Mesorhizobium onobrychidis: one gene and its partner. The protein of the gene in region 1 interacts with the protein of each later gene in a pairwise test. Links are inferred from orthologs where the notes say so. Each region holds a gene or a part of one and is shown in the gene's direction. Other genes may lie near its edges. The genes, in order: IHQ72_RS35135 and dnaE.

Evidence for each region.
Region 2: the proteins of IHQ72_RS35135 (region 1) and dnaE interact in binary tests that used the Escherichia coli proteins (3 or more experiments, as listed by UniProt). The link is inferred for Mesorhizobium onobrychidis from one-to-one orthologs.

What each region holds. Positions count from the first base shown.
Region 1 is NZ_CP062229.1:7,111,472-7,127,285, forward strand. Bases 13,025-15,812 are described here. They hold IHQ72_RS35135 (pyridoxal phosphate-dependent aminotransferase), read left to right. Parts: upstream 13,025-13,720; coding sequence 13,721-14,905; downstream 14,906-15,812. Other genes in these bases: IHQ72_RS35130 (LysR family transcriptional regulator), read left to right, coding at 13,025-13,541; IHQ72_RS35140 (phosphonopyruvate hydrolase), read left to right, coding at 14,880-15,752. Outside these bases: IHQ72_RS35080 (phosphocholine cytidylyltransferase family protein), read left to right, coding at 1-651; IHQ72_RS35085 (CDP-alcohol phosphatidyltransferase family protein), read left to right, coding at 674-1,282; IHQ72_RS35090 (asparagine synthase-related protein), read right to left, coding at 1,583-3,208; IHQ72_RS35095 (alkaline phosphatase family protein), read right to left, coding at 4,046-5,512; IHQ72_RS35100 (M24 family metallopeptidase), read right to left, coding at 5,555-6,802; IHQ72_RS35105 (ABC transporter permease), read right to left, coding at 6,947-7,807; IHQ72_RS35110 (ABC transporter permease), read right to left, coding at 7,820-8,755; IHQ72_RS35115 (ABC transporter ATP-binding protein), read right to left, coding at 8,755-9,747; IHQ72_RS35120 (ABC transporter ATP-binding protein), read right to left, coding at 9,744-10,793; IHQ72_RS35125 (ABC transporter substrate-binding protein), read right to left, coding at 10,817-12,382; more of IHQ72_RS35130, read left to right, coding at 12,627-13,024. UniProt on the Escherichia coli protein: Shows aminotransferase activity with methionine and histidine as substrates, and to a lesser extent also with phenylalanine.
Region 2 is NZ_CP062229.1:4,006,353-4,014,156, forward strand. Bases 1,108-5,198 are described here. They hold dnaE (DNA polymerase III subunit alpha), read left to right. Parts: upstream 1,108-1,470; coding sequence 1,471-4,998; downstream 4,999-5,198. Other genes in these bases: IHQ72_RS19915 (acetyl-CoA carboxylase biotin carboxylase subunit), read left to right, coding at 1,108-1,273; IHQ72_RS19925 (methyltransferase family protein), read left to right, coding at 5,104-5,198. In the rest of the region: more of IHQ72_RS19915, read left to right, coding at 1-1,107; more of IHQ72_RS19925, read left to right, coding at 5,199-5,511; IHQ72_RS19935 (potassium channel family protein), read left to right, coding at 6,128-6,931; IHQ72_RS19940 (DMT family transporter), read right to left, coding at 7,037-7,804. UniProt on the Escherichia coli protein: DNA polymerase III is a complex, multichain enzyme responsible for most of the replicative synthesis in bacteria. This DNA polymerase also exhibits 3' to 5' exonuclease activity. The alpha chain is the DNA polymerase catalytic subunit.

The sequences.
Region 1 (15,814 bases):
TTGCAGAACCTTGAGGCAGTCGGCGTAAGGGAGGTGACGATCGTTGTCGGCTATCGCAAAGACGCGATCCAATATTCCTGCGGCCGACGCTTCGGTGGGCTCGATATCAATTATGTCGAGTCGACGGTCTTCGACCGCACGGGCAGCGCCTATTCGCTGTGGTTGGCCCGGGATGCGCTTTTGGCCGGGGGCACCTATCTGCTCGAAGGCGACGTGTTTTTCGAACCGGAGGTGCTTCGCTACCTGACGCTGGACGACGCGGACAATGTCGCGGCCGTCGCGCCGTTCAGCCCGGAGATGGAAGGCTCGGCCGTCGTCCTGACGAACGGCGGTTACATTGCCGAAGTGCGGATGAAGCAGACGGCAGCGAATCTCAATGATAGTTCGCCGCCACTCTTCAAAACGATGAACCTGATCCGCTTTTCCGGAGAAGATTTGCGCCGGACGATAGTTCCGTATCTCAATGACATCATAAGCGCTGGAGCCGTCAAGTCGTATATCGAGGAGCTGCTGTCGAATCTCATCCAGCTGAAAGGGCTCCGGATCGCGGCTGGCAGGTGCGACAGCCTCAAATGGTACGAGATCGACAATGAAGCCGACCTGCGCATCGCGGAGGCAATGTTCTCGACCGCGCGCGAGATTGCCTGCTGACCGCAAGCCTGGGGAATGGAAGATGCTTCGCTACCTCGTTGATCCCGCCAATGCCATCACCACGGTCGGGCTACTGTGCTCCTCGATTGCTCTCTATTTCACATTGGCGGGCCACATCGAGCTGGCGGTCGGCGCTGCCCTGTGGGCCGTTCTCGCGGATCACCTGGATGGAGTGGTCGCCGGCAGAACCCGAAACCGCTCGCCCGACATGGCGAAGATGGGGAAGAGCCTCGACGGGTTTGGCGACATCATGTATGGCGCCATCCTTCCCGCGATCATTCTCGTGCAGCTGAATGGCGCCTCGCACGTCTCCTTCTTCGTCGCCACGGCGCTGCTGCTCGCCGGTGCCATTCGCCTGAGCTATTTCGCGAATTTCGGAAAGTCAGATGACGGTCGGTTTTTCGGTGTGCCGCTGTCCTACGACATTCCCTTGATGGCCGCCTTTGTCCTCGTCCAGCCCTTCCTGCCCGCGGCGACGTTCCTGCCGGCCGTGAACATCGTCTTCGCTCTTTTGAGCCTTGCCCACGTGGCGTCGGTTCGCGTGCCATCGCCGAACCGGGCCATGTACTTAGCGATCACGCTCTTCGCCGTCACCGCGTCGACGATCCTCGTTCACCGGGGGACGGTGTGATGCCCGCATTGCCCCTCTCCACTGACGCGTCGATCTTGTTTCCGCCAAAGCTCAAGTCGCCCCGGGTGGATCTACCGTTCATTCGGCCAACGCTGGCTAGTCGCCGAGCAGCCGATGTGCAAGGCATCGACGACGTAGGGTTTTTGCTGTCGCGATCGGAAGGTCCATCTAGACGAGCCATCCCGCCTGTTTGATAGGCGTGATCATATCGCGGCCCGCACGGCGCGGATCACCCGCGACAGATGCCTGTCGCCGGCGTCGAGGCCGAGACTAGCGAACGTCGCAATGCCCCTAAGATACTCATCGGTCACTGCTCCAGGCCGGGTCATCATTCGCAAAGGCATCTGTCCAAATCTCAAATATCAGCATGTTCCAAAGCGTCTGGAACCGCGCCTTCGTGAAGCTGTCTTTGCTTTCGCATATACACGCCTGCACATCGCCAAGTGATACGATCGCATGTCGTTCAACGCGGTCCTTCGTCAGGTACCTTCGCGAGAGTTCCAATAGGGCGTCGCGCATGTCGCCATCATAGCGCAATTGTTGAATCCCCTTCGGGCGCTGAAGAATTTCAGGAGGAAGCAGTTTGCTGATGCTCTCCCGGAAGAAAGACTTGACGTGAGATTCCGTCACTTTTTGTTGAGCGGGGAGGCGTAGGGACAAGTCGAGCAAGGATCGTCTCGATAGCGGCATAACCAACTCAAGTTCCGCGCGTGAAGCGAGCAAGGTCTGCGCACCGATACGTTCGTCCCAGTCAGTGAGTGATTGGCGAAGATTGTCGAAAAGGAGGTCTTTGGGACCTTCTTGATTAGCTGGCTTGATATCTAGCGATCCTGATTGGTCCTTGCGCGAAAGGTCATCGCGCGCGTTGTTCATCCTAAGCCAAAGATCCCTATGGTAGGGCATGCCGCCAAAAAGCGTGTCGCTGAGATTGCCAGAAAAAAGCGTTTGCACGGATCTTGACGCGTCTCGCCACAGGGCGAAAAGGCACGGAAACTCATCATAGCCGCCCGGATTACCCAGAGCTCGTACGGCTTCCTGCATGAGGGAAGCCAAGTCTCGCGCGCCGACGATAATTTCATGATGCTCCAAGCCAAGATGGGAGGCGGTCGCGCGGGCACCTTGGATCTCCGGATCCTCCTCGCCGTAACCAACGGTGAAGCTCCGTATTACACGGCGCGGATCGGCTTCTTTCAGCAGCGCTGCGATCGCGGCGGAATCGATGCCGCCGCTGAGTGAAACGCCGATATCGCCATGTGAACGTTGAAGTGATTCCGCCACAATCCGACGAAGAAGCGACAACAATTCGTCGGACGACAGTAAGTCTCTGGGCTGAGTATACTCATTCGCCTGAGGCGGCAGGCGACGAAGACTGTGCAACGCACGGTCGAATATCTCAACGAAGCCAGCTCGCGCCGGCCGTATATCGCGATGGAAGGTCAATCCAGCCGGCGCCCAACCACGCTCAATGAATGCACGAACGGCAGCGACATCGAAGGCGGGATGAAGTTCCGGAAGCTTGCATAGTGGTGAGTAGGTCGTGGAAAATGCAATGCCAGACGGAAGATGTGCGATGAACAGCGGACGGGTACCGAAGGTATCCCGTGCAATGTGCAATCTGCCACTCGCGGCGTCGTGCAGCGCAATGGCATATTGACCATCAAGGTCGTCGAACGCGTCTTGTCCGCGTGATCGATATTCCTCCACGAAACGATCAGGATCGAATGCAATGCGCTGACGCTTTTCCGTCGCAATATAAGCTACTTCATCGAACAACAGACTCACACCACCACGGCGGAATTGCGAAAGTTCATTTGGCAGATGGTTATCATCGGAACGAGCTTCACCTTGTTCGTTACGTTCGCAGCTGACTAACTCGCTGGCCACAGAGAACTCGCCGTGCTCGTACCTGCCTATGATCGCTGTCATTGCATTCCGCCCCACTCTTTACTCGCGTGAAGAGTGCTCCCGCCGACGACGTTGAACATCCTGCGGCCTTCCAGGCCTGTCGGCTAGGCGGTCCAGCCGGTCCGCCGATTCAGCTTGTCCGGTCTGCCGACTCATACAGCCTCCGATTCATTGACGACGTCTCGCTGAAGCGTTCGGAGAACCCGTGCATGGACCGTGCCAGAGAAAGAAACACTTCAAAGTAATGAGTTAGAGGGATTTACCGCCTGTCGTAGATCCGACATTGATCGGATATAGGACGCCGCGCGGCGGGCGCCCTTCCCATCACCACGAAGCATAGGGGTCACGTATGACGGCAGTTCGACCGAATTAAAGCTTGAGAGCAGACGTAGACGAGCTCGTTGAAGTAGTGGTTGGGCAGGGCGTGTTAGACCGCCGGGTGTCATGACATGCGCCAGAAGCCGTTGGCGACCCGCAGCACTCGCGGCGGCGGACCTCGGCAAGCCGGCGACTGAAGGCGGCGGCTCCGTCAGATCAGCGATGTCGCCGTATAGTTCGGTCTACCCGCTTCATGGAACGTAGGCCACCGCCTGTTCTGGAAGGCGATCGGCTTGATCTTGGCCGGGGCGTGAAGACCACAACGCGCAAGAGTTCGTCCGGGCAAGCGGCAAGCCAATCCCGGCAGGCCCTGCCGCTGGCACTTCGGGCAATGCATGCCGGTTCAAGCGCAGCCATGTACGGCCGAGCCGGCGCTAAACTTCTGTGGGCCAGGGTGCTGCCGGTTCATGTCCTGGGTCACCACCTGGCGATCGTCCCCGATTCCTTTGTTGAAGGCCTGCCTCTGCGCAAACATGCGGCCTACCCTTCCGCCGTCCCGCTCTCGATATAAGTCGAGGGTCCAACGTGAACACGCCGAAGAACCTGCCTGAAACGGCCAAGCCCCACATCGAAAGCTTCACTGCGAATTTCGGGGGCAGCCTTATGTCTTGGCTCAACGATTTCGGTCAGAACGCGGCCGGTCATGCTTCCCGGCTGCGCTATTCTAAGTAGATGCAGAATGGTCGGTGCAAAATCGCAGATGCCGGAAGGGGTTGTGGAGACGGAACCTGCGGCAGGGAAAGCTGAACCAGCGATGATTCCCAGGGCGGCCAACTCCTTCGGATGCAGACCACCATGGACGCCTAGACAGAGGTTGTCTTCGTAGAAAGTACCGCCGACAAGGCCGAATGGATCGATACTGTCATTCGCGCGGAAGGAGAAAGACACATCCGGTGCGCGAGAATGATCGATAAAGACCAGATGTTTGCCAAGGCTTCCCGGGGCGATGCCCTCGGTCTCGTTCTTCGCCTGGGTAAAAACCGGCCCGCACCACGGCTCGCCGGTGATCGTCGCCACGATCCGGGCGACCCGTTCGTCGCTTGGGTCAGCGAGATAGAGCGCGCCGACCTGCCCGGGCACCACCACGACATCGACGTCTAGTGCGGGTGCGGTACCGGGTCGGTAGCCCGCACGACGCAGGCTGTCGACGACCGAAACCTGGGTTTGACCCGTGATGTGTCCGTGGTCGGAGATCGCGATGACCTGTACGCCTTCAGCACGTCCCTCTGCTTCCCACCAGTCTAGCACCCGGCCAAACTGGCGGTCGCAATGCGCGATGATCGACCGAGTTGCCTCAGCGCCTGTGCCATGGAAGTGCGAAGTGATGTCTGGCTCGCCGTAGGAGAGGACTGTCACATCAGGCCGGTATTTCGGCCAGACCACCTCAAGAAATGCTGAGGTGATCCAATCTTGGCCGGCCTTGTCAGGCTCGGTGCTGGGCGGATCTGGCAGCAACGGCCCAAGCAACTCTTCGGCTTCAGCCAGCAGATCGTCCGGCGTGCAGGCCCCGCGGAAATGCCCTGAAAGCCGAACCTGCCGGAAATCCTCCGCCTTGTGGTGGAAAAAGCGAGTCGTGCCGGGCGAGTTGGTGGCCAAGACGGCAAGACTGCGACCGTCCGAAGCGAGGATTTCCCCTAGCGTCTGTGTGGACATCAGCCGCCCACCGCTTTCGAGGTCAAGCTTGCGCAGGAGAACCTCGTCTGCTGTGTCGATGTAGCGGGACGGAGTTACCGAACGGTCGACATATTTGTTCCCAACCATGCCATGCCGGCTCGTCGTCGAACCGGTCACGAAACTGGGAAAGGCCGAGCGGGTTTCGCTTGGATAGACCGTGCGATGGTTCGACAAGGTGATGCCATAGGCCTGTAGTCGGCAGAGGTTCGGTGTCAGGTCGGGTGCGACCAGGTCAGGACGCAGGCCGTCGAAGCTGACGATGAGAAAGCGCATACCGTGTATCTCGCAGTCACGTTTGACAAAGACGCCATTTCGCTAGCAGTCGCATATCGCGAGCTCACGCGACAACGACCAGCATGGTTCGGAAGAGTCGGCGCCGATAATGAATTGATCTTCCAGCATGAACGCTCCGAGGCCACGGATATACCAGGGCAACTCATATGCGAGCACCATGCCGGGCTCGATTTCCGTCGTTTCATCCGCCGAGATGAACGGCCATTCCTCGACGAATATCGACGCCCCGACACCGTGGCCAAAATGGCCGCGACAATACATGTCAAACCCTTGCACATGCATTGTCTTCATCGCAGTCGTATAGACCTCTCGCAATGGCACCCCGGGGCGGAGGCGTTCCAACCCGGATTCGAACGCGATACGCAGGGCACCGTAAATTGCCTGCTGATCCGCGCTCGGCCGACCGAGCACAGCGGTGCGTGCGCAATCGGAAGTGTAGCCGTCAACGACACAGCCAAGATCGAGACGGATCACGTCTCCTCGTTGTGCCGGTCGGCCTTTGCCGGTCGCTCCAGGTCCGATCGTGATGGCGCCGTTCGGCAAAACCGGGCCATGGTATCCCAGCTCGGCTGCGCGTTGCGCAGAGGCCGTGCGGAAAATTGAGAACAGCTCGTCAGCGGTACGGCCGGGCCGGATGTGGGCGATGGCCGCTGCCGTGCCAGCTTCGGCTGATTGGGCAGCGAGCTTCAGCCGGTTGATTTCGCCGGTGGACTTGATCATTCGAAGGCGACCGACGAGCGTCGAGGCATCCGACCAGCGAACATTGGGGCATGCTTCATTGAACAAGGCTTGGTCTTCAACCGGCAGGAAAGCGTTTTCGGTTCCGAGCCGTGCAGTTGAAAGCCCGCGGCCGGCCAGGGCCCCAGCAAGCAGCGCAAATGTTTGTTTGCGGTCAAAGGTTGCTGGTCTCAGACGCACTTGCTCTGGCGGGCGAGCGGTCGAAAGCCGCTCAATGAGATACCCATCGGGGATCTCACTAATGTCGATCAGATCGACCCAAACAGGAAAGGTGACGATGTCGTCAATTCCGGAAGCAGCTCGGAATTCTTCAGCGTAGAAATCGCCGATAATCGCGGTGATCGGCTCTCGTGAATCGGCGGGCACGATCACAAAAGCAGCGCCAGCCCGTCGCCAGCCGGCCGCGCTGCCTGGGCGTGCTCCTGTGCCATAGATGATCGACTCGGGTTGGATTAGTATGATTCCGTCCAGCCCATCCTGCTCCATGAGGATCTGCGCACGCTTACGATTAAGTGGGCGGAGAAACACCATTGATGTATTCCTATTCATAGAAACGGTTCTAGTGGCCGTTCCCACATGCAAATCTTTTAGTTGGCGCTGCTCAAACATCCGACGGTCGTTTCGGCGCTCTGGACTGAGGAGGCTGAACACCAGAACGAGGCAGCTGTATGGGCGTCAACGTGGGCCGTTATCCAACCGGTCGAGCAGCCAGTCGCCCAACAAGCTGATGGAGAGTGTCGTCGCGACGATCAGCACAGCAGGCGCAAGCATGATCCAGGGCGCACGTGTCATATACTCCCGGCCATAGCCGAGCATGTTTCCGAGGCTCGTCATCGGGGGCTGAACGCCAAGGCCCAGAAAGGACAGGCTGGTTTCCATGAGGATGATCTCCGGGAAGGTCAGCGTCATGGAAACAATGAGCGTCGACGAGATATTCGGAAGGATGTGCCGCAGATATACCTGCATTGGGCTCGCACCCAACTGACGAACAGCTCCGGCGTAGCCTTGCGCGCTGGCGGCGACCGCAAGCCCGCGTGCGATACGCGCGTAGCGTTCCCAGCCATAAAGTCCCATCAGTCCAATGAACAGCGGCAAAGCGTTTCCGAAAAACGCAAGCACCGACAGGGAAAGGATGAGGAAAGGCATGGCTGCCTGAAAGTCAGCGAGCATCAGGATGAACTGCTCGACGCGCCCACCAAAGTGGGCCGCAGCAAAGCCCATGGTCGTGCCCAAGCACGCCGAAATCAGCGTTGCCCCAAGGGCGACCAGAATTGAGATACGAACAGATACGATCAGTCGCGATAGAATATCGCGTCCGAGTTCGTCTGTTCCAAGCACATGGTGAGGGTGTAACGGCGAGGCCAGCCGGTTAGGCAGATCAAGCGCGGTGTATTGGTACGGGGCGATTCCATCAGCGAGCAGCGCCACTATGACGATAAAAACGATCCAGAGCACGCTGGCGATGACGGAGAAAGGAATTCGGCGGTGTTTCGTGGTCTCTCGCGTGCCAGTCGCCGTTTCGGTTACTTTTCCCATCATGTTCATTGCTCAGCGCCCCCCGGTCGAGTTCGCGTTGGCCAGGCGCGGATCGAGGATGCCGTAGAGGAAGTCCACGATGAGGTTGGAGACCACCATTGTGGCGGCCACCAGCAGGAGAATACACTGCACAACCGCCAGATCGCGGGCTGTCACCGACACAACCAGCAGATTGCCGACACCCGGCCAGGAGAACACGCTCTCGACCACAACCGAACCAGCGATCAGATTGCCGACCATGAAGCCGACAATGGTAACGGCAGGAATTGCGGCGTTCGGCAGGGCGTGACCACGCACAACCGCGGCCCAGGGGATACCCTTGGCACTGGCAGTGCGAATGTACGGCTGCCCCAGTACCTCCAGCATAGCGCTCCGAATGAACCGTGCGAGCACGGCAGCACCACCAACGCCGAGAGTGATGATCGGCAGGATTAGATGCTGCAGACTGCCCGTGCCGCCGGTCGGCAGCCACGCAAGCCAGATTGCAAGGACTTGAACCAATACGAGACCGAGGACAAAGCTCGGCACCGTATATCCTGCGACCGCCGTGACCATGACGGCACGGTCAATGGCGCTGTCCCGATGCAAAGCGGCATAGATACCGGCTGGAATACCGATGGCCAGTTTCATCAGAAGTGCAGGAAGGGTCAGCATAAGCGTTGCCGGGATACGTCCCAGAACAAGGTCAAGCGCAGGCCCGCCTCCACGCATCGACCGGCCGAGTTCGCCCTGAAAGATCGCTGCGAAGTAATGGAGATATTGGATCCAGAGTGGCAGATCCAGCCCCCACTCCCGGCGAAAGGCGGCCATGGCCTCGGGCGAGGCGTCGTCCCCCATGACGCTGCGGGCCGGATCTCCCGAGAGCCTCAGGACGATGAAGGCGAACGTGACCACCAGCGCGATGGTCAGAACGGCACGCAAGACACGGATAGCAAAAAACCGAAACATCAGGTTTCAACCTTCTTGCTCGGCGGGTTGGTATGGACGGCATGACAAGCAACGGATCGTCCGTCCGGCAGAGTCGAGAATGTGGGGGAGACTCTCACGCACTGCGGCCGCGCGATGGAACAGCGAGGGTGAAACGCGCAGCCGGTCGGACGGGCTGCAGGGTTGGGTGGTTCGCCTTTGAGCATGATGCGCTCGCGCGTGCGCCGGCCTACAACAGGTACCGCTGAGACAAGCGCCTTAGTATAGGGGTGGGTTGGGCTCGAGAGCAAAAGATTTGTCTCGCCATATTCAACGATACGACCGAGATACATCACAGCCGTATGCTGACTGACCTGGCGAACCACTTTCAAATCGTGACTGATGAAGAGGAGAGTAAGACGTAGGTCCTTTTGAAGGTCCATGAGTAGGTTCACGACCTGGGCCTGGATCGAGACGTCAAGAGCCGAGACCGGCTCATCGCAGACCAACAACGCCGGTCGCATGATAAGCGCCCGAGCAAGAACAGCACGCTGACTCTGCCCACCCGACAGTTGATAAGGCAGGCTCGAGGCATGACTCGCATTCAGGCCAACTGCATCGAGCATAGCCAGCGCTTCATTGTTCCGCTTCGATGCAGACCCGATGTCATGGATGTCCAGTGGTTCCCTGACCTGATTGAGGATCGACAGTCGGCGGTCCAGCGCGGCGAGTGGATCCTGGTGGATCAGTTGCATATGCGTGCGCATGCGGCGCCACGCTGGTGTATTGGCGGGCGGCAGTTCAGTACCTCGGAAGAGCACATATCCGCTGTTCGGCCGTTCAAGGCCGAGCGCGATCCGTCCTGTGGTTGATTTTCCCGATCCTGATTCGCCGACGAGAGCCAGCGTCTGCCCCTCTTTCAGAGACAGTGAGACTTCATCAACAGCGTGGACAGGCACCTTTGTTCCGAAGAGCCCCTTCCGCGTCGAATAGCTGCGCGAAATGCCGTGCAGGTCAAGAATGCTTGCAGTCATGCCGGCACGCTCGCCTTTAGTTTTAAGGGCTGCTGGGCCTCCGTGGCGGGCCCTGCTATGCAGGCGGAGAAGCGGCCGGCTTCGGTTTGCGTGAGTGGCGGAATGGTCGCGTCACAAACCGGCATGCGTTGCGGACAGCGGGGCGCAAACGGGCACCCTGGAGGCACGTTTGCCGGCTCCGGCACCTGGCCCTCGATGGGAATGAGCCGTTTCAACGCGCCTTCGAAAGGCGGCAAGGCCGCAAGGAGCCCCTGCGTATAGGGATGCCGCGGACTGGCAAAAATCGAGGCTGACGGCGCTGTCTCGACGATGCGGCCGCCATACATCACTATGATGCGCTCGCAGGTTTCGGAAACGACGCCGAGATCGTGGCTGATGAGAACAAGAGCCATGCCCGTCTCGCGCCGAATGGTAGTCAAGAGGTCCAGTATCTGGGCCTGGATTGTCGCGTCGAGCGCGGTGGTCGGCTCGTCGGCAACCAGGACGTCCGGCTTTCCGGCGAGCGCCGTGGCGATCATGACCCGTTGGTTCTGACCGCCGGACAGTTCATGGGGATAAGCGTCGAAGCGACGTCCCGCGTCCGGCAGGCCAACGAGCTCAAAAAGACGTTTTGTCTCGCCCCGAATGTTCGAGCCCGACACCCCCTGATGTCGCGCGAGAACTTCGCCAATCTGCCGACCAATTCGGATGACAGGATTGAGCGCGCTGGACGGATCCTGGAAGATCATCGCCACGCGCCCGCCCCTAATCCGGTCGAGCCGCATCGCTGATGCGCCACGCAGTTCTTCGCCTTCCAGCCGAATGCTTCCCGACACTGTAGCCGTGCGAGGCAGCAACCCGAGCGCAGCAAGCCAGGTAACGGACTTGCCGCTACCTGACTCGCCGACAATACCGATTGACTCGCCCCGTGCGACCGTGAGGTCGACCCCCCTAATTACCTGGACGCCGCTGAAGTCGACGGAGAGGCCTTCGATCGTGAGCAACGGTTGCGACGACGAAGCCGCCGGCAATGCGGATGCTGGTGCAGTGCCGGCGAGATTTGCCATCGCCGTCCCTCCTCGCGTGGGCATCAGTTTTGCGTATAGGCGGCGTTAAATGGACCGAAGTTCAGGTCAAGTGTCTGCCCCGGGACCCAGGCGATATCCTTGCGCTTGCCATAGAACTGACCGGAGCCATGCAGCAGGACGCAGGGCGGATTCTCGTGATCGATGATTTCCAGCATCCTGCGGATGACCGCGCGGCGAGCCGCTGCGTCCACCGTTGATTTGAGTTTCTCGCCAAGAGCGAAGAATTCCTTGTCTTGCCACATGCCCAGCTTCGGAAGTTCGCCGTTTGGACCCAAGAGACGCCAAGCGTGGGCCAACAAGTCCGGAAAGATTGCCGTGGTCGAATTGTCATAAATCGCGTTGATCGGCTTCTGTTGAATCTGGGCGAAGTTCTCCATCATCTGGATTTCGACATTGAGGCCGACGGTCCGCCACATCTCGACCATGACCTGAGCGCCGGCCACCTGATTGGGATAATAGTTGTTGAGAAGTTTGTACGTGACGGTTTCGCCGTTGTAGCGGCTTTCGCTAAGAAGTTCTCGCGCCAGGTCAGGATCGTAGGCAAGAGCAGCAAAGTCCTCGATATAACCTTCTCCGAAGCTGGGGAACTGAAAGCCGTTCGGCACCAGAACTCGGTTCTGCCACAGCGCTTCGACCAAGGCCTTACGGTCGAGCGCCAGGCTGAGCGCCCGCCGTACGCCGACCTTTGAGACAACGGGTCCCGTTGTGTCGATCGCCAAAGAGCGCGTATTCTGGACCGCGCCACCTGCTACTTCGAGCCCCTGCTGGCTTTCGATGCCAGAGAACATGTCCGGCGAGAGGTCGGTGATGAAACCGACTTCGCCCGCAGTGAGCGCGTTGATACGTGAAGCAAGCTCCGGGATTATCCGATACTCGATACCAGCGTATGGCGGCTTTCCACCCCAGTAGTCATCGAATGCCGCCAGCACGATGTTCACGTCGAGCGACTGGCTGACGATGCGATACGGACCGGTGCCGACGGGCGCAGCGATCCACTTGTCCCAGGATCCCGCGGCTTCATAAGCGCGGCTACCGACGATTTCCGATGCCCAGGAGGCGAGACGCATCTCCAAAAGCGCATCATCGCCCTTAGCGTGAACGAGGACGGTGTGGTCGTCGGCAATTTCAACGCGGTCAACGGTATCGAGCGTTTGCATGGCGACGGTCTTGCCGGCCTTACCGGGTCCGAGCAGATGATCGGGGCTGAGCGAAAAAGCGACGTCGCGGGCGGTAAAGGGACTGCCATCGTGAAAGGTCACGCCTTTGCGCAGGAACAGGCGTAGCGACTGCCCGTCAACGCGCTCCCAGCGCTCGGCGAGTGCCGGGCGTAATGCCATCTTTTCCGTCTGATCAAAGCCAATGAGCGTATCGAACATCTGTGGGACGACGCGTCGCGTGGCTGTACTGTTGTAGAGGACTGGTTCAATGGCCGCTGGGAAGCCGGACATGCCGATCCTAAGCGTGCGGCGATCGGCGTCCTGGGCCTTCGCTGAAGGTACTCCAGTCATTGTCAGAAGACCGCTTGCCGCCCCGGCTACCAATAGATTGCGTCGCGTTGTCAAAAACATGTGCGTACCTGTCTCCTGTGCAGCTTCGCGAACAACCACGTCGCTCCGGGCTTGTGGGATCTCTTTCTACGCCCACGGATACTCTCTCAGTCCAGCCGAGCGCGGCGGAAAACCACCTCATTGATGAACTATTGTCGCGGCAGAAGATCAAAGCATTTTGTTACAGGCAGGTGACATGTATCGAATATTGCGATAGCAAACCATCGATTCCGGATGGGTTGCCGCGCGTGCTCAAGGGGGGGATTTGGCCGAGGAAAAAGATCTTTCGCTCAACGCCGTTCGGGCTTTCGTGCAGGTCGCACGCGACAAGACCGTCACCAGGGCCTCGAAGACGCTTGGCATCACCCAGAGCTCCGTGAGCCGCCACATCGCGGTGCTGGAGGAATATTTCGGCGCCAAGCTGCTCGAACGGCGCGGGCGTCAAAGCCAGCTCACGGATTTCGGGCGGCTGTTCGCCGATGCCGTCGCCGAACCTCTCGAGACGATCCTCTTCACGGCAATGCGGATGCGCCGCCGCGGTGACAGGAAGGATGCCAACCGGCTCGTCGTCAGAACCTCGCTCTCGACCTTCGCCTATACGCTGCTCATTCCCAACTTGAGCGACTTCTCGAAGGAAATGGGCGGCGTCACGGTCGACGTCATCAGCACTCTGTCGGCCCCTGCTTCGGACGACAGTTTCGACGTGCTCCTCACCCGGGACCTAACAGTGAGCGAACCGGCGGATCGCTGGGATTTCTATGACGAGCACCTCGTCTGCGTCGGATCGCCAAACTGTGTCGCCGGCCGCGGGCTCGAAGCGCTGCGCACCACCCCGATGATTGCCGTCACCTCGCGGCCGGACATCTTGCCGATCTGGCTTCGCGGCATGGACCTGAAGACGTCGGATATTCTTTCGGGGGCGCGCTACGACCACCACTATCTGGCCCTCCCGGCGGTAACGACCGGCCAGACCTTGCTGGTGACACCCTATATCATCGTAGCGGACCTGATCAGGCAGTGCCTTCTGGACGTGCTTCCCGGCTCGCGGGCACCGAGCGGCATGCAATATCGGGCCTATGCGGTCGATCGCAGCGGCAACCCCGATCTCGCCCGAGCCTTCTGCCGCTGGCTCACTAGGCTCTGCCGGAAAAAGACCGAAGAGGAGAGCACCGGGAAATAAATCCTGGCCGCAATGATGCATCGCAGAACGCGATCCTTTTGGCCGCTTTTCGCGATGCCAAAACTAGCGAGCTTGGGGCGCCCCATCTAGCTCTGGGCATAACTCGCTGCTTTGAGGAAAGTCCATTGCCCTTACTCGCCAAAAGACTGCAGGCCGTCCGACCCTCCCAGACAAAGGCCATGACTGCCAAGGCGTGTGCCTTGCGCGAACAAGGTGTCGATATCGTCACGCTGAGCCAGGGCGAACCGGACTTCGACACGCCAGAGGCCGTCCAGCAAGCCGGCATTGCCGCCATTCTCAATGGCAAGACGCGATATACCCCGGTTGCTGGCGTCAAGCCGCTGCGCGAGGCGATCCGGCAGAAGCTTCTCCGCGACAACGGGCTCGATTACGACATCGATCAGATCACCGTCGGCTGCGGCGCAAAGCAGGTGGTCTTCAACGCACTTTTCGCCAGCCTCGACACCGGGGACGAGGTCATCATCCCTACGCCCTGCTGGGTTTCCTATCCCGACATGGTGCGGCTTGCCGGCGGCGAACCGGTGCTCGTTCCCTGCCCTGAGCGGCTGGGTTTCAAGCTGAAGCCACAAGATCTCGCGGCAGCTATCACGCCGCGCACCAAATGGTTGATGCTGAACTCGCCGAACAATCCGACCGGCGCGGTCTACTCCAGGGCCGATCTGGCCGCCCTGGCCGAGGTCCTACGCCGACACAGCCATGTCCACGTCCTTTCGGACGATATCTATGAAAAGCTCGTCTATGACGTGCCCTTCGCGACGATGGCCGAGGCCGCGCCGGACCTCATTGAAAGGGTGCTGACGGTCAACGGCGTATCGAAGTCCAGCGCCATGACCGGCTGGCGCCTTGGTTACGGGGCTGGTCCGAAAGAGCTCATCAAGGCGATGAACACGATCGAGGGCCAGACCTCGTCGCATACAAGTTCCATCTCGCAATATGCCACGATCGAGGCCATTGCCGGCAACCAGGATCACATCGCCGAGTTCGTGTCCGCCTTCCGAAAGCGTCGCGATCTCGTCGTGGAGCAAATCAATGAGGCCGAGGGCCTGAGCTGCCGCGTGCCGGACGGCGCGTTCTATGTTTTCGTCTCCTGCGCCGGCGTCATTGGCAAGGTGACCGCCACGGGCAAGGTGATCGAGAGCGACATGGATTTCGCCATGTATCTGCTGGAGCAGTTCGGTGTCGCCGTGGTGCCCGGCAGCGGGTTCATGGCCTCACCCTATATTCGCGTTTCCTATGCCGCATCAGAAGACGAGTTGAAGCGCGCCTGCGGCCGCATTTTCGCCGCCTGCACCGCCCTGTCCACAAGCGAGAAGACGTATGAGCAAAGCGAAGCAACTGCGTGACCGCATGGCCGAACGCGGCCTCGTCCGGATCATGGCCGCCCATAGCCCGCTTTCGGCCGTCCTGGCCGAGGAAGCCGGTTTCGACGGGATCTGGGCCTCAGGCTTCGAGCTCTCCGCCCTTTACGGTCTGCCGGACATGAGCCTCATCTCGATGACGCAGCACCTTGACATGCTGCGGGCGATCGCTGGCCGGTCGTCGCTGCCGATCGTCGCCGATATCGACACCGGCTACGGCAATGCGATCAATGTCATCCATGCCATCTCCGAATATGAACGCGCCGGCGCCTCGGCGGTTGTCATCGAGGACAAGACCTTCCCGAAGGTCACCAGCCTCGCCGCCGGCGGCCGCCAGGAACTACTTCGGGTCGAGGAGTTTCAGGGCAAGATCAACGCGGCCATCAGCACCCGCACCGACCCTAACTTCCTCGTCATCGCTCGGACAGAAGCGCTGATCGCCGGTCTCGGCGAAGAGGAGGCCCTGAAGCGCGCAGCAGCCTATGAAGCGGCCGGCGCCGACATGATCCTCATCCACTCGAAACAGAAGGCGCCGGACGAAGTTGAAAGCTTCGTGCGTGCCTGGAGCGGCAAGGCGCCGATCGTGATCGTGCCGACGGCGTATCCGGAGATGAACGAGGAACGTATCAAGGCGCTCGGCAGGATCGCGATCGTGATCTATGGCAACCACGCGATCCGCGCTTCGGTCACGGCGATGAAGGATGTCTTCGCGCGTATTCTCAAGGATCGCGGCATCCACAACGTCAACCTAGACATCGTTTCCGTCGAGGAGGTGTTCCGTCTGCAAAGGATGGATCAGGTCAAAGTCGACGAGGACCGCTTTCTGGAGTAACGGCCGACCGAACATTGTGTCTGACTCTGACCAGTGGATGAGCTGTCGCCATGACGAAGCGA
Region 2 (7,804 bases), 3.1 Mb from region 1 along the record:
CGACGCCAAGACCCGGAAAGCCATGGGCGAGCAGTCGGTGGCGCTGGCCAGGGCGGTCGACTATCAGAGCGCCGGCACGGTTGAGTTCATCGTCGACAGCGAAAAGAACTTCTATTTCCTTGAAATGAATACGCGATTGCAGGTCGAGCACCCGGTAACCGAGCTCGTCACCGGCATCGATCTGGTCGAGCAGATGATCCGCATAGCTGCCGGCGAAAAGCTCGCTATCAAGCAAAGCGATGTCAAGCTGAACGGCTGGGCGGTGGAAAGCCGGCTCTACGCCGAGGATCCGTATCGCAATTTCCTGCCGTCGATCGGCCGGCTGACGAGATACCGGCCACCGGAAGAGGGACAGGTCGGCGAAATTGTCATCCGAAACGATACCGGCGTCACCGAGGGTTCGGAAATCTCGATGTTCTATGATCCGATGGTCGCCAAGCTGTGCACCTGGGCGCCGACCCGGCTCGCGGCAATAGACGCCATGTCCGTGGCGCTCGACAGCTTCGTCGTCGACGGCATCGAGCACAACATGCCGTTCCTGGCAGCACTTATGCAGCATCCGCGCTGGCGGGAAGGGCTGATATCGACCGCCTTCATATCAGAGGAATATCCCGATGGCTTCGCGCCGATCGTGCCTGATAGCGAGGAGAAGGCGGTGCTCGCATCGATTGCCACCGCGGTCGAACTGCTGCGCCGCGACCGGCTCGACCGGCTGGGCGGGCGGCTGGCGCCGCATTCGGGTGTCCTGAAACGCGACTGGGTGGTCAAGATCGGCAAGGATTACCTTTCGGCCTCGGTGCTCGAAGGCATGATCTCCATTCCGATGGCGATCGATCTGTCGATCGACGGCGGCAAGGCGCTGACGGTCACGTCCGACTGGCGGCCGGGCGATCTCATCTGGCACGGCACGGTCGGCGACCGAAGAATCGCCGCGCAGATCAGGCCGGTACCGAACGGGCTTCGCATCGCCTGGAAAGGTATGTCGGTGACCGCACGCGCCATGCTGCCGCGCACCGCCGAACTCGAAAGGCTGATGCCGGAAAAATTGGCGCCCGACACCTCGAAGATGCTGCTCTGCCCGATGCCCGGCCTTGTCGTGTCGATCGCCGTTGCCGAAGGGCAGGAGGTCAAGGCCGGCGAGACGCTGGCCGTGGTCGAGGCGATGAAGATGGAAAACGTGCTGCGCGCCGAGCGCGACCTCACCGTGTCGAAACTCAAGGCAAAGCCGGGCGACAGTCTCGCCGTCGATGCGGTGATCATGGAGTTTGCGTAAGGCTGAAAACAAAAACCCGCCTAGCGGCGGGCCGTTGGCGCAAATCAGCACCATGCATATATTCCTAGCATAAATGCCGTCACAAAGCAACGGATCGCGAGCTTGCAAGGCTCGAGTCGCAATTGCTGGACTCGCATCGTCCGGTGCCGGACAATACATCTTCATCGACTGAGTCCTTTCAAACGGCGCTAAAAACCATGGCGAATGAGACACTTCCACGCGACCCCTTGCGGCGCGAGGCCCTTGTGAGGGCATCGCGGCCGGAAGTGCCTGCGCGCCCGTTCATTCATCTGCGCGTCCATTCGGCCTATTCGTTGCTCGAAGGCGCATTGCAGCTCGGCACGGTTGTCGGCCATGCGGTCAAGGATGAGGCTCCAGCCATCGCCGTCACCGACACCAACAATCTGTTCGGCGCGCTCGAATTTGCGCAAAAAGCGGTGAAGGAGGGCATCCAGCCGATCATCGGCTGCCAGACCACTCTCGCCTTTTCCGGCGAAGCCAGCGACAGCCAGCGCGACCGCAGGCGGCAAGGCCCGGATATGCGGCCCGTGGTTTTGATCGCGGCGACCGAGGCCGGCTACAGCAATCTGGTCAGGCTGGTCAGCCGGGTCTATCTCGAAACGCCGCCCGGCGAGGCCGTGCATCTGACGACCGAGATGCTGCAAGGCCATTGCGACGGCCTGATCTGTCTCAGCGGCGGGCCGCGCGGCCCAATCGGCAACGCCTTGAAGGAGGATCGCCGCGATCTCGCCGAGACGCGGCTTTTGGCGCTCAAGGCGCTGTTCGGCGACCGGCTCTATGTCGAGCTGGAACGGGTTTCCGGTTATGACCGGGCGATCGAGCAATCGTCCGTCGACCTCGCCTATACCAATGACTTGCCGCTGGTCGCCACCAACGAGGCGTTTTTCTCCTCCCGCGACGACTATGAGGCGCATGACGCGCTGATTGCCATCGCCGAAGGTTCGGTCGTCGCCGTCGACAACCGCCGCCGCCTGTCGCCCGACAATTTTCTGAGAAACCAGGCTGACATGGCGAGGCTGTTCGCCGATCTGCCGGAAGCGATCGACAACACCGTCGAGATCGCGCTGCGCTGCTCCTACTACCCCAAGACCCGCAACCCGATCCTGCCGCGCTTTGCCGGCGGCGATGTCGCCGATGCCGATGCGGCGGTGAAGGCGGAGGCGCAGGAGCTTGCCAGACAGGCGCATGAAGGGCTGGAGGCGCGGCTCGCCGCGCACGGACTGGCTCCCGGCTACACGGTCGAACAATATCGCGAACGGTTGGAATTTGAGCTCGGCGTCATCGAGAAGATGAAGTTCCCCGGCTACTTCCTGATCGTCGCCGACTTCATCAAATGGGCGAAGGCGCAAGGCATTCCGGTCGGGCCGGGCCGCGGTTCGGGCGCCGGCTCGCTGGTCGCGTATTCGACGACCATCACCGATATCGATCCGCTGCGCTTCTCGCTGCTGTTCGAGCGCTTCCTCAATCCCGACCGCGTGTCGATGCCCGACTTCGACATCGATTTCTGCCAGGACCGGCGCGAGGAGGTCATCCGCTACGTCCAGCAGAAATACGGCCGCGACCAGGTCGGCCAGATCATCACCTTCGGCACGCTGCAGGCTCGCGCGGTGCTGCGCGACGTTGGCCGCGTGCTGCAGATGCCCTATGGCCAGGTCGACAAGCTCTCCAAGATGGTGCCGTCGAACCCGGCCAATCCGGTCAAGCTCGCCGACGCCATCGCCAACGAACCGCGCTTTGCCGAAGAGGCCGAGCGCGAGCCGATCGTGCAGACGCTGCTCGACATGGCGCAGAAGCTGGAAGGGCTCTACCGCCACGCCTCGACGCATGCCGCCGGCATCGTCATCGGCGACCGGCCGCTGTGGGAGCTGGTGCCGATGTACCGCGACCCGCGTTCCGACATGCCGGTCACCCAGTTCAACATGAAGTATGTCGAGCAGGCCGGGCTGGTGAAGTTCGACTTCCTCGGCCTGAAGACGCTGACGGTGCTGGAGACTGCGGTCAAGCTGATCCGCCGCCGCGGCATCGAGATCGATCTCGCCCACATTCCGCTCGACGACCCTGATACCTACGCCATGCTATCGCGCGGCGAAGTGGTCGGCGTGTTCCAGGTGGAAAGTGCCGGCATGCGCAAGGCGCTGATCGGCATGCGGCCCGACTGCATCGAAGACATCATCGCGCTGGTCGCTCTCTATCGGCCGGGACCGATGGAGAACATACCGACGTATAACGCCAGAAAGCATGGCGAGGAGGAGATGGCGTCGATCCACCCGAAGATCGACCATCTGGTGAAGGAGACGCAAGGCGTCATCGTCTACCAGGAACAGGTGATGCAGATCGCGCAGGAGCTCTCCGGCTATTCGCTGGGCGAAGCCGATTTGCTGCGCCGCGCCATGGGCAAGAAGATCCGCGCCGAGATGGACAAGCAGCGCGAACGCTTCGTTTCGGGCGCGGTCGAGCGCGGCGTCGGCAAGCCGCAAGCCGACTTCATTTTCGACCTGCTGGCAAAGTTCGCCGACTACGGTTTCAACAAGTCGCATGCCGCCGCCTATGCAGTCGTCTCCTACCAGACGGCCTATCTGAAGGCGCACTACCCGGTCGAGTTCCTGGCCGCGTCGATGACGCTCGACATGGGCAACACCGACAAGCTCGCCGATTTCCGCCAGGATGCGCTGCGCCTCGGCATCGATGTCGTGGCGCCGTCGGTGATATCAAGCTTCCGCGCCTTCGAGGTCGGCGAGAACCGAATCTTCTATTCGCTGGCCGCGCTCAAGGGCGTCGGCGACGCCGCGGTCGAGCACATCGTCGCCATGCGCGGCGAAAAACCGTTCAAGAGCCTCGCCGATTTCTGCGAAAGGGTCGATCCGAAGATCGTCGGCAAGCGGGTCTTCGAAAGCCTGATCATGGCCGGCGCGCTCGACTGCTTCGGCCACGACCGCGCCGCGATGATGGCCGGCGTCGAGCGGATGATGGGGCTGGCGTCGCTGGCGCAGCAGAATGCAATATCGGGCCAGCACGACATTTTTGGCGCCTCGCTCGGCGCGCAGTCGCAGGCGCTCAATCTGCCGGCGACCGACCCGTGGCTTGCCGCCGACCGCCTGCACCGTGAATTCCAGGTGGTCGGCTTCTATCTCTCGGCTCATCCGCTGGACGAATACAAGGCGGCGCTGCAGAAGATGCGGGTGCAGAACTGGGCCGAGTTCTCGGCGGCCGTCAAACGGGGTGCTGCCGCCGGGCGGCTTGCCGGCACCGTCACCACCAAGCAGGAGCGCAAGACGCGCACCGGCAACAAGATGGGCGTCGTGCAGTTCTCCGACACGTCGGGCCAGTATGAAGCAGTGCTGTTTTCCGAGGGGCTGGCGCAGTATCGCGACCTGCTCGAGCCCGGCCGTTCGGTGGTGATCACCGTTTCGGCCGAGGACAGGCCAGAAGGCGTCAATCTGCGCATCCAGACCGTGCAGTCTCTGGAGGACGAGGCAAGTCGCATCCAAAAAGCCTTGCGCATCTTTGTCAGAGATGACCGACCCGCGTCGGCGATTCAATCGCAGCTGACCCAGCGCGGCGACAGTCAGGTGAGCATTATCGTTATCAAGGATGAGGCGCAAGGCGAGGTCGAGATCGAACTGCCCAACCGTTACCGCGTCTCGCCGCAGATTGCGTCGGCCATGCGCGCGGTGCCGGGCGTGGTGGAAGTCGAGTTGGTGTGAGCTAACGACCGTATTCCGCCAGCCCGGTCGCATTGCCCGGTGACGATGCCGCTGGTGTTGTGAGCTCTGCGGCCTGGGTCTTTTCGGCGGCCGGGGGAGCGGGTCATGGATGAGCGGGATGCCGCTGCCGAACTCCAGAAAATGGTCAATGGCTTCCAGGTATCTCAGGCGATTTGCGTCGCCGCCACGCTGGGCATTGCAGACCATCTCAAGGACGGAAAACGCACCAGCGGCGAACTGGCCGCGTTGACCAATACTCATCCGCAGGCGCTCTACCGGCTGCTGCGCGCCCTTGCGTCGGTCGGCGTGTTCCATGAAGCGGAAGACCGGTCGTTCTCGCTGACCCCGCTCAGCGGCGCGTTGCGATCCGATGTTCAGCAGTCGGTCGAGCCGTGGGCGATTCTGGCCGGACGGCCGTATTTCCGTCAGGCATCCGGAAGAGTCCGTCATCTTCCACCGCGCGATGACGGCCATGTCGCGTGGCGTCGCCGCCGCGGTGATCGCGGCCTATGACTTCCGGCCGTTCTCTGTCGTCATGGATGTCGGGGGCGGGCAGGGCGCGCTGCTTGCCGAAATCCTCTGCCGCAATCCCGGCCAGCGCGGCATTCTTTTCGATCAGCCGCAGGTCTGGCGAAGGCCGGCCCGGTCTTTGACGCCGCGGGCGTATCCGATCGATGCGACATCGTCGCCGGCGATTTCTTCGTCTCGGTGCCCGAGGGCGCCGATGCGATTGTGCTTAAATGGATCCTGCATGACTGGGACGACGACACAAACATCCGGATCCTGAAAACCTGCCGCCGGGCGATGCGCCCCGAAGGCAAGCTGCTGGTGCTCGAGAGCATTCTGGCGCCGCCCAACGAAGGCGCCGGCGCAAAATTCGGCGATCTGAACATGCTGGTCATGCCGGGCGGGCAGGAGCGCACGGCGGAAGAATTCAGGTCGCTGCTTGCGGCGTCGGATTTTCGGGTCGCGAATATTGTTGAAGCCGGACCTCGCATCAGCATCATCGAGGCGGAACCGGTCTGACTGCTTTGCGGGTCTGAAACGCTCCGGATGTTCTCAAGCCACAGCGGCTTCCCTCTGCTCTGCCCACTGGACGGCTGTCGCAGCGAACGTTATCGCAGTTGTCATGAAGGCGCCGGAAAGGGAAGGAGTGGAGGATTTTTCAGCCTTGGCGCGGCTGCGCGGCACGCTGCGCAAACTTTATCACGGGCGCACGCCCGCGGCTTTCCGGTTTCAACTGGTCGCCATTGTCATCGACCTTGCCATCATCGCCTTCTTCATCGCCACACCGGTGATCCAGGAGTCGTCCTCTTTCCTCTGGCTTGATTATTCTGTGGCAGCACTTGTCGCCGCTGACATGATTGCCCGGCTGCTTGCCTCCAACGACATGCTGCGCCTGATGAAACAGCCGGCGTCGTGGGTCGATGCCTTTATCCTGCTGACGCTGCTGATGCCTTCGGCGCTGGCCAACCTAGGTTTTCTGCGCATATTGCGGCTGTGGTCGCTGTCACGCAGCGGCGCGCTGTGGCGGTTTTTCGAGATGCGCGGGCTCAAAAAATGGCGCGAGGCGAGCCATGCAGTCATCAATCTCCTGACATTCCTCCTTGTCATCACCGGCTTCGTCTACACCTTCTTTTTCAGCACCGGGGCCGGTCTCGAAGGCTATGTCGACGCGCTTTATTTCACCGTCGCCACGGTGACAACGACCGGCTTCGGCGACATCGTCCTGCCGGGTATCGCCGGCAAGCTCACCGCGATCGTCACTATGATCATCGGCATATCGCTGTTCGTCAGGCTGGCGCAGGCGCTCTTCCGCCCCGCCAAGGTGTTTTTTTCCTTGCCCCAATGCGGACTTCAGCGGCACGAACCCGACGCCGTCCACTGCAAGGCCTGCGGGCATCTCCTCAACATCCCCGACGAAGGCGACTGAAATGCGAGGCTAGAGCGCGGTTTTGGTGGAATCAAAACCGCGCTCTAACTCTTTGCTTTAACGCATTTTGTCGGACGCCAAACGAAGACGTTTGGCTGCAAAATGCTAAGACGCTGCCACTTCCGCAGGTTTGGTCGCTTTTTTCTGCAGATTGAGCAGATTGCCCAGCAGGATCAGCAAGGCTCCGCCGGCGGTGAAAGCGTCGATCTGCTCCTGATACAGCAGCCAGCCGATCAGCGCCGACAGCGGCACGCGCAAAAAGTCCATCGGCGAGATGACGGTCGCGTCGGCATAGGCGAGCGCGCGGGCCATGCAGAAATGCGACGACATGCCGGTGAAGGCGATCAGCAGGAGCCACGGCCACAGTTCGAGCGGCGGGTTGCGCCATTCGTAGAGCGCCGGGACAAGGCCGAGCACGGACTGGATGACCAGCATCCAGAAGATGATGGACACGACGCTGTCCGTCCGCGTCAGCGATTTGACCAGGACCACAGATATACCGAAGCAGACCGCAGCACCCAGCACGACAACATGTCCCGGATCGACGGAGCCGACGCCCGGACGGACGATGATCAGCACGCCGATCAGCCCGAGCACGATGGCCGCAAGTCTGGGCCGGCTTAGTCTTTCACCAAGAAAGCCGACCGCCAGAATGGCCGTCCAGATCGGCGTCGTGAATTCGATGGAGATCAGCACGGCCAGCGGAATCAGCGTCAAGGCGTAGAGCCATGCTGCCTGGCCGACAAAATGGACGACATTGCGGGCGATATGGGCCAAGGGGCGTTTGGTGCGCATCGCCGCGAAACCGCCTGATATCATCACCAGCGGCAGGAGGATGAAAAGGCCGATCACCGAGCGCAGTTCCAGCACCTG